DNA from 3 places in the Peribacillus sp. NPDC097895 genome. Region 2 is predicted to be linked to each of the others. Evidence: riboswitches for the same ligand, from Rfam matches in the RefSeq annotation. Region 2 holds a riboswitch; each other region holds the start of a gene.
The links. Region 2 has a riboswitch for glycine ahead of gcvT (glycine cleavage system aminomethyltransferase GcvT). Riboswitches for the same ligand answer to the same signal wherever they lie in the genome.
Positions count from the first base shown of each region.

Region 1 (5,128 bases), 450 kb from region 2:
TGAGAGGGAACTTGAACTCTCCTTTTGGATATTGAAACAGGATTTTTGTATCCGGATCTTTTGTCTGGGACATTTTTTCCACTGTTTGATTGTAAACTTTTATTTCTTCTTTCTTTTCCTTAGAAATCTTCGAAAAATCCATATTCCTTAAAGTTTCTTCATCAAGCGGTTCATCTATAATAATTTCTTCAATTTCAATAATTTCCTCTGCTTGGAACCATTTTTTCATTTTATTTAGCCATTTCAAACCTATCACTCTTTCTACATCTGTAGTTATGTAACTAATTCTACCAGTTATTTTTAAAATATCGAGAAAATTTAAGCTAAATTGGGATTAGTATGTACATTTTTTTCCGATTCTTTACCGACACTGCGTTTTTCGCCTAACTCCTACCCTACTAAACCCCTTCTGAAAAGAGTTTAAACCTATCCACTGCGAAATAACTTTAGTCCCTAGTCTACTATTTAAATAAAACACCGCTGTTAAATCGCGTTTACAAAGAGATTAAGTTTCCATGCAACCATTTGAGACGTCCGTAACACATGCCATCACCCTATACGAAATCTCCGGTGGCATTCATATAACTGCTGAAACTTATAAAACACCGTTCGTTTAAACCGAACGGTGTTTTGTGGGTTCCAGCGTTTTTTTGCTAAGAAAGGGCCATTTTGACTATTCCGATTCACAAAAGTTGCATACAACTTGTGCGACTGATTTGGCAGCGATCAATAGGGCATCTTCATCTATATCGAATTTAGGATGGTGATTGAAATAAGCCCTTTCCACCCCTTTTGGTTTACAGCCAATGTAAAAGAAGCAGCCAGGAATCTTTTCTGCATAATACGAAAAATCTTCCGAACCTGAGAACATCGGAAATTCCACGACCTTCTTAATATCTTCATCGTTCATACTTTCAAGACTATTTTTCACGAATCCAGTCAGTTCAGGGTCATTATATAACGGTGGATAATCAGGAACATACGACAGTTCACACTGAACACCAAATTCCGTTTCTATCCCTTTAACGATCCGGTGGACTTCCTTATCTATCAGCTTTTGTGTCTCTGCTGTCATATAACGGACATCCCCCTCTATTTCTATACAATCTTTAATGACATTAAAACTACCTTTTCCATCAAAAGAACCGATCGTAACCACACCCATATCAAAAGGGTTCAAGCGACGGCTGATTACGGTTTGCACGGCTGTGACGAAATGGGCACCTGCGACAATGGCGTCATTGGCCATATGCGGGGATGAACCATGACCTCCCATTCCTTTTATTGCTAATTTGAAATAGGTCCTTCCAGCCATCGAAAAGCCGCCGCGATATCCAATTTCCCCAGTTGGATGTGTCGGGAATAAATGAATGCCAAAAACAGCATCCAGTTCATCCAGAGCCCCTGATTCCATAATACTTTTTGCGCCTCCAGGGGGTGTTTCTTCTGCATGTTGATGAATGATTTTAATGGTACCGGAAAGAGAATCTTTTAACTCTACTAGGCAGTCTGCCAGGACCAATAAATAAGCGGTATGGCCATCGTGTCCGCAAGCGTGCATGACACCTTCATTTTTTGACCGGAACGGAACCTCCGTTTCTTCTGTAATCGGCAATGCATCGAAATCGGCACGTAGACCTATCGTTTTCCCTGGTTTCCCGCCTTCGATCGTTACGATGACCCCTAATCCATTTCCTGCATTCGTTTGAATGTCCACATCTTTACCTTTATAAAAATCAATAATATATTGTGCTGTTTTCTCTTCTTTGAAGGAAAGCTCGGGATTCTCATGTAAATGACGGCGGATTTGAACCATTTCCTCTTTACGGGCATCTAGCATATTCATTAATTGATTTTTCAAAATATTTTCCCCCTTTATTTCAATATAAGTTTTTGATCAGGAAGGCCTTTCGAAATGGAAGGCTTCGTTTCGCTCATTTTCCCCCTTGGAATGATGAATAATATGGAAAGTAGCGCAAGTACAGCAAAAATCACATTGGTCGTTAACCCCGCTGCTGCAGCTACCTCCAAATTTTCAATCGTACCATACACTGTGGCGGAGATAGCCACGCCAAATGATCCACCGAGTGAGCTAGCCATTTTATAGATTCCTGACGCCTCTCCGATCTTCTCTACGGGTGCATTGGAAACGGCTGTGTCAATAGATGGGGTTGCGTACATCCCAAGTCCGATTCCCAACAAAGTAAACCCGACAAACACGACGAAAGTGTAAATCGTTCCTGATAAAAATGTTAAGGACATCATGCCAACGCCAATCGCCGCTAATGCACAACCGATGATCATCGGTTTTCTTGCCCCGACGCGCTGCAATATTTTCTCCCCAACACGAATCATCGCTAATACACATACCAAGTATCCAAGGGATAACATTCCGGATTGAAAGGCATTGAACCCTCTCCCTACCTGTACATATGTATTGGCAACTACCAATGTTCCCGCTACTGCATTCAGCAAAAAGTTAGAAAGCGTGGCCCCTGTATAGTATTTGTTCTTAAATAAAGTTAGCTCAATAAACCCATCTGACTTGTTACCTACGATTTTGAAGAATACGAAAAAACCAATGACCAGGATGGCAATTAAACTTAACGTGATTGGACTTGTCCAACCAAAATCATCCCCACGCGTAATGACCAGGTTCAATGCAAGCATAACCATGACAAACACCAATAAACCAGCGATATCGAATTTAGTAGAGCTTGTTTTTTCCGCTCTGCTTTCTGGTGTATCCTTAATCAGGATCATCGCTAGTAAAGCAAAAATAATTGAAAATATGAAAATCCATCTCCAACCCATATATGTCGCAATCGATCCTCCTGCAAAAGAACAGATACCCGAACCTCCCCACGACCCGAAAGACCAGTAGCTTAAGGCACGCTGCCTATTCTCGCCTTCATAATACGATTTGATTAAAGCGATTGTAGACGGCATGATGCAGGCGGCTGAAATACCTTGGATGATTCGCCCGATGATCAGAAATCCGGCATCTTGCGTGAAGATAAGGCAAAGAGAGCCTACGATGCTTAATGATAAACCGATATATGTCATTTTCTTTCTTCCAACCTTATCTGCCAATCCGCCCGCTGCAACGACAAAAATCCCTGAAAATAAAGCTGTTAAACTGATGGCGACATTTAAAACACCTAATGAAATGCCCAGGTCTGATTGAACTACTGGGACAACATTTACCATCGTCTGGGCAAAAAGCCAAAATGTAAGAACACCAAATACAATTCCCATTATCATCTTATTGGTACCTTGATAGTTCGTTTCTATCATGACTCCCCCTTATTGTTAAACATCAGGCTTCCTTTTCACTTAATCGTTGCTCACTGTCTTAATAAAAGAACTAAATCATTTTACTCCTCCTTCATTAAATAATAAGCTTCGCTGCACACCTTCCTGTAAGAAGCCAAATAAAGCTGACCCCATTCTTTTTTTACACACAAAAAAAGGACAGAGAAGGGTTGCGTAAACTTACTGCTCCCCTTCTCTGTCCTTTTTACCTGAGAGTTTAACTCCATTTTATTTTCTGGAGATTTCCCCTTTGGTGGCGTCATGTTTCATACGCGCTCTCCAGAGTTGCGTCCAGTTGCGGTTCCATTTACCTGAGAGATTTGATCCAAGGGCTATTTTTGGAACTTGCTCCTTCGGTGGCTTCATACTTTGCACTCTCCCACAACGTTCATCCGCTGTATAATTTAAATATTCAGATTATTTAATTCATGAACCAATTCTGACTGAGACTCATACCAGTCCCTCTTCACCATTAGTAATAATCTTTATTTTCAAAATAATCTAACTATATTATCACCCATGCTAAGATAAATTTCAACACCATTAAACAGAACACTCCAAAGATATCCCTCTTGGAACTATGATTTCTTACGGCTGAAAATAAAAATTCCTTGCTGCTTTGTAAGCACGCTTCCTTTTCATTGAACATATGGACTGAAAAACTTCTCACTCTACTAAACTTGCACATGGTACACCATAAAAAAAGGACCACTGCCGCTGGAACTATTCCATCCTGACACGGTCCTATGTTTTTCAATGATTCATTGTTCACGCTTTTTGTTTTTACCCATAATGAATATGGGCTCCAACTCATTTTCTTCGTAAAGGAATGATAGAGCCGTTATCGGTACATGACCGCTCGCAAAGAAGCTCATGGCCATTTGTGCCAGAATATCATATCCCGTATCGTTCATCACATCTGCAATGATGATGACATCCTGATGCGGAATGGCCACCGCCATTGTTCCCTCCATCTTGTCTTTCATGTCCCGAAGCCAGGATTCGTTAAGAATTCGGCTAGCATCATATCCATCATTGGTGTTTAAAAAGTAAAATTTATTATCGGCGACGATATCCGACTTCATTTCAGTGGAAAGGGAACGGGCATTGAAAAGGGCAATTTCACGGATCCTGTCACCCTGCCAATTTTCCCGTTGAATCATCTTTTCATCAATCAGACGGTAGGTTTTCCCCAAATCGAGTGCATAAAGAACCCGGGTTTCAGCCGTATGCTCATCGAATAAAAAGGGATTTCCTTCTTCTGATTCCATTGGAAAGGAAGTCGAACGGATGACAGGGAAAATGGATTTCTCCTTGCCTTCCATGCTGTGTTCTCCCCCCATTACATTCAAGGCCTCTTCCACGTAATAGGCAACCTCATCGATGGCTTTTTCCTGCACGTTTTCATAGTTAGCAAGGACAGGTGGCAACTCGATGGTGATCCCCTTCCCGGTTTTCACATTTTCCACCCGTAACGTATCTTGCTTGCTATCGAATTTGAATGATCGGTTATCATCTTTTAAACGATCCTTCAAGATATTTTTCAGCTTCGTGCTGTCCATTTTCATGTTTGACCCTCCTCTTCATTGAAAAATCCCCAGCGAGAAGGGGAAATTGATTATAGTGATTGAATGAATTCCTCAATTTGTTCTTGTGTTTTGCGATCCTTGCTCACGAATCTGCCTAGCTCTTTGCCATTATCATAAGCAATGAAACTTGGTATACCGAATACATCATTAGCGGCACACACATCGATGAATTCATCACGATCTACATGAATGAATGTAAAATCCGGAAATTTCGTTTCAATCTC
Region 1 covers NZ_JBNNSH010000001.1:521,521-526,648, reverse strand. The annotation lists gene ACQKMH_RS02470 (DNA translocase FtsK) at 1-247, opposite strand, end outside; gene ACQKMH_RS02465 (M20 family metallopeptidase) at 674-1,861, opposite strand; gene ACQKMH_RS02460 (MFS transporter) at 1,876-3,297, opposite strand; glycine riboswitch at 3,604-3,707, opposite strand; gene ACQKMH_RS02455 (DUF1444 domain-containing protein) at 4,077-4,883, opposite strand; gene ACQKMH_RS02450 (thioredoxin family protein) at 4,934-5,128, opposite strand, start outside.
Region 1: it holds a riboswitch for glycine, as region 2 does, so the genes downstream of both, ACQKMH_RS02460 (MFS transporter) here and gcvT (glycine cleavage system aminomethyltransferase GcvT) in region 2, are expected to answer to the same signal.

Region 2 (5,128 bases):
CCCGATATTCGGTAAAGATAATCACTTTGTCATCAATTTTCTTGATCAGTTCCAAGGCTTTTTCAGCCTTGGAATTCTGAACCGTTTCATTCACTTTAGTAAATAAATCATCAAGCTTGGCCAAAAAGTCAGGCGAGGGTTGTTCGTATTTAGCTTTCATATTCTTTAATGTATAAAAAACTGCCTCTCTGCTGCTGCATGCTTCCCTTTGGAGGGTGAGAGCCGAAAAGGCGCTACCTTTTGATCCATCTGAAATCGGCTTGAATTGGGAAACGGCGTCGTACAAGGCCTGTTCAGTTGGGGAAAATTCAATGTTGATCGTTTCCACATGCCTTTTCGTCCATTCAATACCAGTATCAGCCCGCCGATTTCGAATCATTACAGTGTTGACCAGTTCCTTTAGGTGTTCATCTTCAATTATGTTCCTTCCTTTCCCTTTATATTTTTCTGAAAAGAGTGAAGCATTTCCCAAGTGTCCTGGTTTCAATAACGAAACAAGGTGAAAAATTTCCTCTACTTTATTTTGAATCGGAGTTGCTGTCAGGAGTAAACAAAATTTCTTTTTCAGATTTTGGACGAATTCATAATTCTTCGTCTTATTATTTTTAAGTTTGTGAGCTTCGTCAATAATGATGAAGTCATATTCCTGATTGAAAATGATATCACGATGTGGAGCGCGTTTCGCTGTATCTATGGATGAAATGACCACATCGCAGGAGTCCCAAACATAACTTTTTCGCTGAACGACTGCTGGAATATGAAACTTGGTATTCAATTCAAAAGCCCATTGTGTCACAAGGGAAGCCGGTACAAGAATCAATACTTTTTTTACAAGGCCTCTAATCATATACTCTTTTAGGATCAAGCCAGCCTCGATTGTTTTTCCGAGCCCTACCTCATCGGCTAATATGGCCTTGCCATTCATCTTTTCCACTACTTGTTTTGCTGCTTCCAATTGGTGGGGAAGCGGGGTTAATTGCGGAAGGTGCTTGGGCGCCTGTAAACCTTCAAAATCAGGGATGATGAGATTTTCCTCCATTTGAACAGCAAGCTTATACAGCTCCCAATTTCCCCATGGACCATCATTCTCGATCTTTTGTAAAAACTCGTCATTCCATTCAGAATTGAAGGATATATTGATTTTCATAGAAATAACTCCCTCTTAAATCATAAATTCCTTAATATAAGGTCAAAATCCGAACGTTTCATATATAAAGTAAGAAAAATATTTATCTCCAAAAGATATTGCAGAGATAAGTTTCTTAGGGTAGGATATAAGTATATTTAGAAAATTCCAATTTCCAAACGCTGAAAATGAATTATTTTATATCGATTTTTCAGTTTACGTGCCCTTAGTATGGGCAATAGGCTCCTGCTTTATCCATGATAACTGAAGGAGATCATTCAATTGGTTCCGGAAAGTTTTTGGAGTGTGGGGTCTTTAAATGCTTCCGATGCTTTACTAATGGTTGGGAGTGGTTCACTTGCTTTCATTGGTAGACATTTTATATGCGGGTGAAGATAAGGGGAGAGACTACGGATGTAGCGCCGAAGGAGCAAACTTAGCAGTGAATCTCTCAGGCAAAAGAACTCTTATTGGACGCAACTCTGGAGAGCGCCGCCCGTATTGGGATGGCCACCAAAGGGGAAAACCTATTATATAGGTAAACTTTCAGGTTTCAGGACAGAGAAAAAGCTCAAACGGGCTTTCTCTGTCCTTTTTTGTGCTTTTTTTACATCATGACTCAGGATTTCTGATGGGTATGACAAGAAGCTTTTTGAAGCCGATTTAATTATAAAAAATCCGAGGGGGGTCATTTTTTGACCAATTTAAAAAGAACACCACTATTTGAGGTTTATCGTGAATGCGGAGGGAAAACGATTGATTTTGGCGGCTGGGAACTTCCTGTCCAATTTTCGGGTATCAAGGATGAACATGAAGCCGTACGTACCAAAGCGGGTTTATTCGATGTTTCCCATATGGGGGAAGTGGATGTTAAGGGTCCTGGAAGCCTTTCTTTTTTACAGAAGATGATGACCAATGATGTATCAAAGCTGCAACAGGGTGGTGCCCAATATACGGCTATGTGTTATGAAAACGGAGGCACGGTAGATGATCTCATCGTTTATAAAAGGGCTGAGGATGATTACTTGCTAGTAGTCAATGCAGCGAATACAGAAAAAGATTTCAATTGGCTGCAAGCTAATCTTTCTGAAGATGTCCAAATTACGAATGTATCTAGTGACTATACACAGCTAGCACTTCAAGGACCATCTGCAGAGAAGATATTGCAAAAACTATCAGAAAATACTGCCTTAAGTGAAATTGGATTTTTCAAGTTCAAGGAAAATGTCATGATAAATGGTATCTCCACAATGGTATCCCGTACTGGATATACGGGTGAAGATGGTTTTGAGATATATAGCCGCAGTGAAAATGGCCCGGATCTTTGGAAGGCAATTCTTGATGCTGGCAAGGAAGAAGGGATACAGCCGATAGGTTTAGGTGCCCGTGATACCCTGCGTTTTGAAGCAAAACTGGCGCTTTATGGGCAGGAGCTTTCAGCGGACATCACCCCAATTGAGGCCGGGATTGGCTTTGCGGTTAAAGTGGATAAGGAACCTGACTTTTTCGGAAAAGCCGTTCTTGCTGAGCAAAAGGAGAACGGGGCTCCTCGCAAGCTTGTAGGAATTGAAATGATTGACCGTGGCATTCCTCGTCATGGTTATAAGGTTTACAGCGGAGACAAAGTCATTGGCGAGGTCACCACTGGTACCCAATCTCCAACATTGAAGAAAAATGTTGGATTGGTACTTATCGATAAAGAATTTTCGGTATTGGATGCCGAAGTCGAAGTGGAAATCCGTTCCAAACGATTGAAAGCCGTTATCATACAAACACCTTTTTATAAAAAACCACGTAAATAGAGGGGAATGGTCATTAGATGAAACATCGTTATTTACCCATGACAGAGCAAGATAAAAAAGAAATGCTGGAAGTGATAGGGGTACCTACTGTTGAAGACCTTTTCAATGATATCCCTGAAAGTGTTCGCTTTCAAAGAGAATATGACATCAAACAAGCTAAATCAGAGCCTGGACTAATGAAAGAATTATCGAAGCTTGCTGCCAAGAATGCGGATCTAAAAAACTATGCATCATTCCTTGGCGCGGGTGTGTATGACCATTATGCACCAGTCATCGTCGATCATGTTCTATCACGTTCTGAATTTTATACGGCTTATACACCCTATCAGCCTGAAATTTCACAGGGGGAGCTTCAGGCCATCTTTGAATATCAAACGATGATCTGTGAATTGACGGGAATGGATGTAGCCAATTCCTCCATGTATGACGGAGGAACGGCGCTAGCTGAAGCAGCCATGCTAGCTTCAGGCCATACACGCCGTAAAAAGATCCTCATTTCAGGAGCAGTACACCCTGAATCAAGGGAAGTTGTGAAGACCTATGCAAAAGGCCAACGCGTGGAAGTGATCGAAATTCCTTATAAAGACGGTGTGACGGATATGGCTGCTTTAAGGGAATTGGCCAATGAGGACGTTGCGGGAGTGATTGTGCAATATCCGAACTTTTTTGGACGCATCGAACCATTGAAAGAAATGGAAGAAATCATTCATGGCGTTAAGTCCATGTTTATCGTTTCCAGTAATCCGCTTGCACTAGGAGCCTTGACACCACCAGGTTCACTCGGCGCAGATATCGTAACGGGAGATGCCCAGCCATTCGGCATTCCAGCTGCTTTTGGTGGCCCCCATTGTGGATATTTTGCAGTCACGAATAAACTTGTTCGCAAAGTGCCGGGCCGTCTAGTCGGTCAAACGGTGGATGAAGATGGAAAAAGGGGATTTGTGCTGACGCTCCAAGCACGTGAACAGCATATTCGCCGTGATAAGGCCACGTCCAATATTTGCTCCAACCAAGCTTTGAATGCCTTGGCAGCTTCTGTTGCGATGACCGCGCTTGGGAAAAAGGGAGTCAAAGAAATGGCCGTGCAAAATATTCAAAAAGCACATTATGCAAAAAAAGCTATTAGGGAAAAAGGGATAGAACTGAAGTTCGATGGTCCATCGTTTAATGAATTTGTGATTAAACTTCCTTCTTCGTTTTCAGAAATCAATAAAAACCTATTTGAAAAAGGAATGATTGGCGGCTTTGATTTAGGGACCGTTTATCCAGAGCTGAAAGACCATATGCTTGTCGCAGTAACGGAACTTAGAACAAAAGAAGAAATTGATGCACTTGCGCAGGAATTGGGGGATCAACATGAATAATCAAGATCAATCACTCATTTTTGAAATCAGTACATCCGGCCGAATCGGATACAGTCTGCCAGAAATGGATGTGGCAACTATTCCGCTCGAAGAAATTCTTCCTGCCGACTACATCCGTAATGAAGAGGCAGAGCTTCCTGAGGTGTCTGAACTGGATATCATGCGCCATTATACGGCACTCTCCAAACGTAATCATGGGGTGGATTCGGGTTTTTATCCGCTTGGTTCATGCACGATGAAATATAATCCGAAAATAAATGAAAATGTGGCCCGTTTTAACGGTTTTGCCCACATCCATCCATATCAGGATCCGACTACTGTTCAGGGAGCTTTGGAGCTTTTGTTTGATTTGCAGGAACATTTAACGGAAATCACAGGGATGGATCAAGTGACGCTGCAGCCTGCAGCAGGTGCACATGGTGAATGGACAGGGCTAATGATGATTCGTGCTTTTCACGAGGCGAATGGCGATACAGGACGGACGAAAGTGATTGTACCTGATTCTGCACACGGTACGAATCCAGCTTCTGCCACTGTTGCCGGACTTGAAACGATAACAGTGAAATCCGATGAAAATGGATTAGTCGACCTTGATGATTTAAAGCGTGTGGTTGGATCGGATACGGCGGCATTGATGCTGACGAATCCAAATACGCTGGGATTGTTTGAAGAAAACATTTTGGAAATGGCACAACTTGTCCATGATGCTGGTGGGAAGCTTTATTATGACGGAGCCAATCTGAATGCAGTTCTATCGAAAGCCCGCCCGGGTGACATGGGCTTTGATGTGGTTCACTTAAATCTCCATAAAACGTTCACAGGCCCGCATGGCGGCG
Region 2 covers NZ_JBNNSH010000001.1:973,343-978,470, forward strand. The annotation lists gene ACQKMH_RS04645 (DEAD/DEAH box helicase) at 1-1,147, opposite strand, end outside; glycine riboswitch at 1,516-1,603, shown strand; glycine riboswitch at 1,607-1,690, shown strand; gene gcvT (glycine cleavage system aminomethyltransferase GcvT) at 1,822-2,928, shown strand; gene gcvPA (aminomethyl-transferring glycine dehydrogenase subunit GcvPA) at 2,946-4,292, shown strand; gene gcvPB (aminomethyl-transferring glycine dehydrogenase subunit GcvPB) at 4,285-5,128, shown strand, end outside.

Region 3 (5,128 bases), on a different contig from region 2:
TGCCCAAAATGGCAGAGGTAAGGACCACCCACATAGCCATCCAGAACATGTTGAAAGGCATACCCAATACATATGGTTCTATTCTATTAACAAAAGGCAGGAATCCTAGTATGCCTATAAAAGGAACTAGAGTAAGGATATATATAATCTTCATTAAACAAACCCCTCCGGTTATTAAATAAAGTGAAACGTCCACCAATGGGGTTTTTCACCATTGCCACTGATGGATGGGTCGACCAATCAGGATGTACCTTCTTTTCGAAGGAAGGGACCGATGATATATATTAGCTTACACTATTTTGATTTAAAATTTAATGTGGTTGCTTGATATATTTTAACAACAGTGCGGACTACTCATATTGAAACGGTCTTATGATGAAAATGATAAAGCCTTGAATCATATTGAGTTCAAGGCTTTACTTCTGTTTCTATCTTTTTTTCTGATAGTTATATAGTATCACCAAGAGTAGGAACCAGATGGGTGTCAGGATTAGTGATAGTCTTGTAGCTTCAGCGAATAGCATAACGATTAGGATGAATAGGAATAATCCTAAAATGACGTAATTGATAAAGGGTGTAAAAGGTGCTTTGAACGATGATTCGGCTCTTAAGTCCGGTCGTGTTTTCGAATATTTGATATGGGAAATCAAAATGATGCTCCATACCCAAATGAAACAGATGGCACTGATGGTCGTCACAACGGTAAATGCCTGTTCCGGTATCAATTTGCTTAACAATGCCCCTATTGAGACAACGATCGTTGATGTCAGCAAGGCATTGCTTGGAACAGCCTGCTTATTTAATTTTGCAAGCTTAGCAGGGGCTTCGTCATTCTTGCTTAACGTATAAAGTATTCGGCTTGTTGAAAACAAACCGCTGTTGCATGCAGAAGCAGCAGATGTTAAAACAACGAAATTGATGACCCCTGCAGCGACAGGAATGCCGATTAATGCAAATACTTCAACAAATGGGCTGCTCGAGGCATCCAATTGTGTCCAAGGGTTAACGCAGAGAATGACGAATAGGGCACCTACATAAAAAAGTAAAATCCGGACGGGGATTTTATTGATGGCCGACGGAATGTTTTTTCTCGGGTTCGCCGTCTCTGCTGCGGAAACCCCGACCAATTCGACCCCTACAAAGGAGAAGACGACCAACTGTAAAGATAACAGGAATCCGGAAATGCCATTGGGGAACATACCCCCATGACTCCATAAGTTCGTTACGGAAACTGTTCCTGTATTTGTTTTGAAGCCGATGATCAATAAGATGATTCCTACTATGATCAAGGTGATGATCGTGATTACTTTAATGATGGCAAACCAGAATTCCAATTCGCCAAATAACTTAACGGTCAATAGGTTCAATCCTAACAGAACGACAAGGCATATTAGGGCCGGGACCCATTGAGGGATATCGAACCAGTATTGGATATAGACACCGACAGCGATGATATCGGCCATTGCGGTCATGATCCAACAGAACCAATAGGTCCACCCGGTGACGAACCCGGCCCATGGACCGATATATTCGGTTGCGAATTCAGTGAATGACGTATACCCTGCGTTGGATAAAAGCAATTCCCCTAAGGCTCTCATGACAAAAAACAAGGAAATCCCTATGATTAGATAGGTAAAGATGATGGATGGACCCGCCAATTGTATGGCTTTTCCTGAACCTAAAAATAAACCGGTACCAATGGTTCCTCCTATTGCAATCAGTTGTACATGACGATTCTTTAAATCTCTTTTTAATTCTTGTTTAGCCAATTCGTACGCCCCCATCTTTATAGTCTTGGTAGTGAATGATTTCAAACCTGCACGGTCTTGGAGAGAGGGACGTGATTTATCGCCCAGCTTGCTTTCCCAATGGTTTTTCACGAGTGTGTTATTTACGCACAAACACAAAGTGGACAATAAAAAAAAGAGATTGGATAGTACCAATCTCTTAAAGGGTTCAGAATAACAATTTATCATTCGTTACTCTTCTGTCCTTTTGCCTGAGATTGTGAATCCTTCGGCGCTGCATCTTGTACAGTCTCTCCAGAAGCTGCTCCTGCTATAGTGTTATCCATAGCATTCATCGCTTGCTTGTATGCGGTTGTGAAAATATCCGTCTGTGAAAGATATGAAAGGCTCTTTCACGCTTGAACATTCATTATGCTTATAAAATAATATTGGAATTCTATCATCTATTCTTCTATAGGTCAACAAATTATTTTGGTAGTTAACAGGCGTTAAAGTTTTTTTATTTTTTAACTGTCACTTGAAGGGAATCCAAGTAAATATGATTTTTTTCCACTCTTTTTGAATCATCACTATTATAAGATACTGATCATCACTTTTTTAAAATGATATTTTTAGATTGGAAGAATCGCCAAGATATATTTGGTAACTGTTTATTTGAAAAATACATTTGTATTTTTACAGAATATTTACTATTATAAGATAAGAAAATAAAATTAAAGTATTATTGATATTGTTTCGATAGAAAATTTCTAACCGCAATAATTAATAGAGAGTACAGTGGTTGGCAAGGATAGAAAAGCATGACGCTTATATTGCATCTGGGGGAGTTAATCATGTCAAACAAGGAATTAAAGCGAGGGCTGGAAGCTCGTCATATTCAAATGATAGCTTTGGGCGGAACCATCGGAGTCGGGTTATTCATGGGATCGGCGAGCACGATCAAATGGACCGGGCCCTCTGTAATGCTTGCGTATGCCATCGCAGGTATTTTTATTTTTTTCATCATGCGTTCTATGGGTGAGATGCTATATTTAGAACCGACTACAGGTTCTTTTGCAACCTTTGCGAGCAGCTATATACATCCTTTGGCAGGTTATATGACTGCTTGGAGCAATTGGTTTCAATGGGTAATCGTCGGAATGTCCGAAATTATCGCGGTTGGGTTGTATATGCAATATTGGTTCCCGGAGTTACCTGCTTGGATACCAGGTGTGGTCGCCATGATCATCTTGGGAGCGGCCAACCTCATTTCCGTTAAATCCTTCGGGGAATTTGAATTTTGGTTTGCGCTTATAAAAATAATAACGATCGTATTGATGATCATTGCCGGCCTTGGCCTTATCTTCTTTGGAATAGGGAGTGGTGGAGACGCAATTGGATTATCGAATCTTTGGGCAAACGGCGGCTTCTTCACGGGGGGCTGGACAGGATTCTTCTTCGCGCTTTCCCTTGTCGTGGCTTCCTATCAAGGCGTTGAGCTTATCGGCATCACTGCCGGAGAAGCGAAAGATCCAACGAAGACCGTAACAAAAGCGATCCAATCAATCATATGGCGCATTTTAATCTTTTATATTGGCGCCATATTCGTTATCGTGACAGTCTTCCCTTGGGATCAACTGGATGACTTAGGAAGTCCATTCGTTTCAACCTTTGCTAAAATAGGTATCACAGCAGCGGCAGGAATCATTAACTTTGTCGTTATCACAGCAGCCATGTCTGGATGTAACAGTGGGATTTTCAGTGCAGGTCGTATGCTTTACACATTAGCATTGAACGGCCAAGCTCCGAAAATATTTGCAAAAGTATCTAAAAATGGAGTGCCGGCCTATTGTACGATCGCTGTACTTTTAGGCCTGGGCATTGGTGTTGTCCTGAACTACCTTGCACCGCCGCAACTATTCCTTTATGTATATAGTGCGAGTGTTTTACCTGGGATGATTCCATGGTTTGTCTTACTTATCAGTGAGCTGAAGTTCAGAAAGGTAAATGCAGCTGAAATGGAGAAACATCCGTTCAAGATGCCGTTGGCCCCTTTCAGTAACTATGCGACCATTGCCTTCTTACTGATGGTGCTGGTCGGTATGTGGATCAATCCTAGTACCCGGATTTCCTTGGTTGTCGGGATCGTTTTCCTAGCATTAGTCGTAGCAAGTTATTACATCCTGAAAATGGATAAGCGAAAACCATTGAAAGATGACGAAATATAAGAAACATAAATGGATATAGAAAAACCCCTCTTCTAATCAGAGGGGTTTTTTGCTTTTATTAAGCATTGGAATGGGAAATCACGAGTAAAGCTAATTTGACGTTAAAGAAAGTGTCTTTATACCGGATTTTTTCATAGTATGTAACATCTTTACCCGAGAGGGGGTTATTTTTTGGAACGAACAAAGCTTACCGGGCGAATCGTAACATCAAATGATGCTGAGTACGATGATGCCAGGATAAATAATAATTTGAGCTTTCCTAAATTCCCAAAGGTCATTGTGTTTTGTCAAAATTCCAAAGATGTGCTGAATGCATTGAAGTGGGTACGGGAGAATCATACACCTTTTCGGGTGAGGAGCGGCAGGCATAGTTATGAAAATTTTTCATTAGTAAATGGCGGTCTAATTATTGATATCAGTGAAATGTACAAGATCAAGGTCAATCGTGAAAAAATGATCGCAAGAATTGAAGCCGGGGCTGATTTAGGGCAAGTATATAATACGTTATGGAAGTATGGCACGACGATTCCGGCTGGGACCGAGAGCAGTGTTGGCCTTGTCGGTCTTACGCTCGGCGGCGGAATTGGTATGCTAACGAGGCGCTTTGGACTTACTTGTGACAATCTCCTTGAAATAGAGATGGTAAGGGCGTGTGGAAAGAGGGGCGCCAAACTCATTAAAGCGAATAGAAAAAATAATCATGATTTATTTTGGGCATGCTGCGGGGGCGGAGGTGGGAACTTTGGCATTGTCACTTCCCTTACTTTCAGGATACATCCAGTATCCAGGGTTTCTGTATTCTCCGTCACATGGGGGTGGAAAGACTTCGAATCGGTGTTTAATACCTGGCAGGATTGGGCCCCTCAAGCTGATGAAAGCTTAACTTCAGAAATTGAATTCAAGGCAAAGAAAGCAAACGAAATTATCGCTCAAGGTGAATTTGTTGGAACGTCACATAGGTTAAAGCAGCTTCTAAAGCCTTTGACAAAAACTGGATCACCCACGAATGTCATGATTAAGGAAGTCCCATACATTGAAGCTGTAAGGTTTTTTGATGATCCGAGTGGAAATCAACCGGCCCATCGAAAGAGGTCAGGATCTTTCATTGAAAAGCCTTTTCCTCAACGAGCAATCTTGACGATGAAGCATTTTTTGGAAAACGCACCAAATGAA
Region 3 covers NZ_JBNNSH010000008.1:110,699-115,826, reverse strand. The annotation lists gene ACQKMH_RS25180 (DUF3311 domain-containing protein) at 1-154, opposite strand, end outside; gene ACQKMH_RS25175 (amino acid permease) at 429-1,769, opposite strand; glycine riboswitch at 1,978-2,056, opposite strand; gene ACQKMH_RS25170 (amino acid permease) at 2,582-3,955, shown strand; gene ACQKMH_RS25165 (FAD-binding oxidoreductase) at 4,127-5,128, shown strand, end outside.
Region 3: it holds a riboswitch for glycine, as region 2 does, so the genes downstream of both, ACQKMH_RS25175 (amino acid permease) here and gcvT (glycine cleavage system aminomethyltransferase GcvT) in region 2, are expected to answer to the same signal.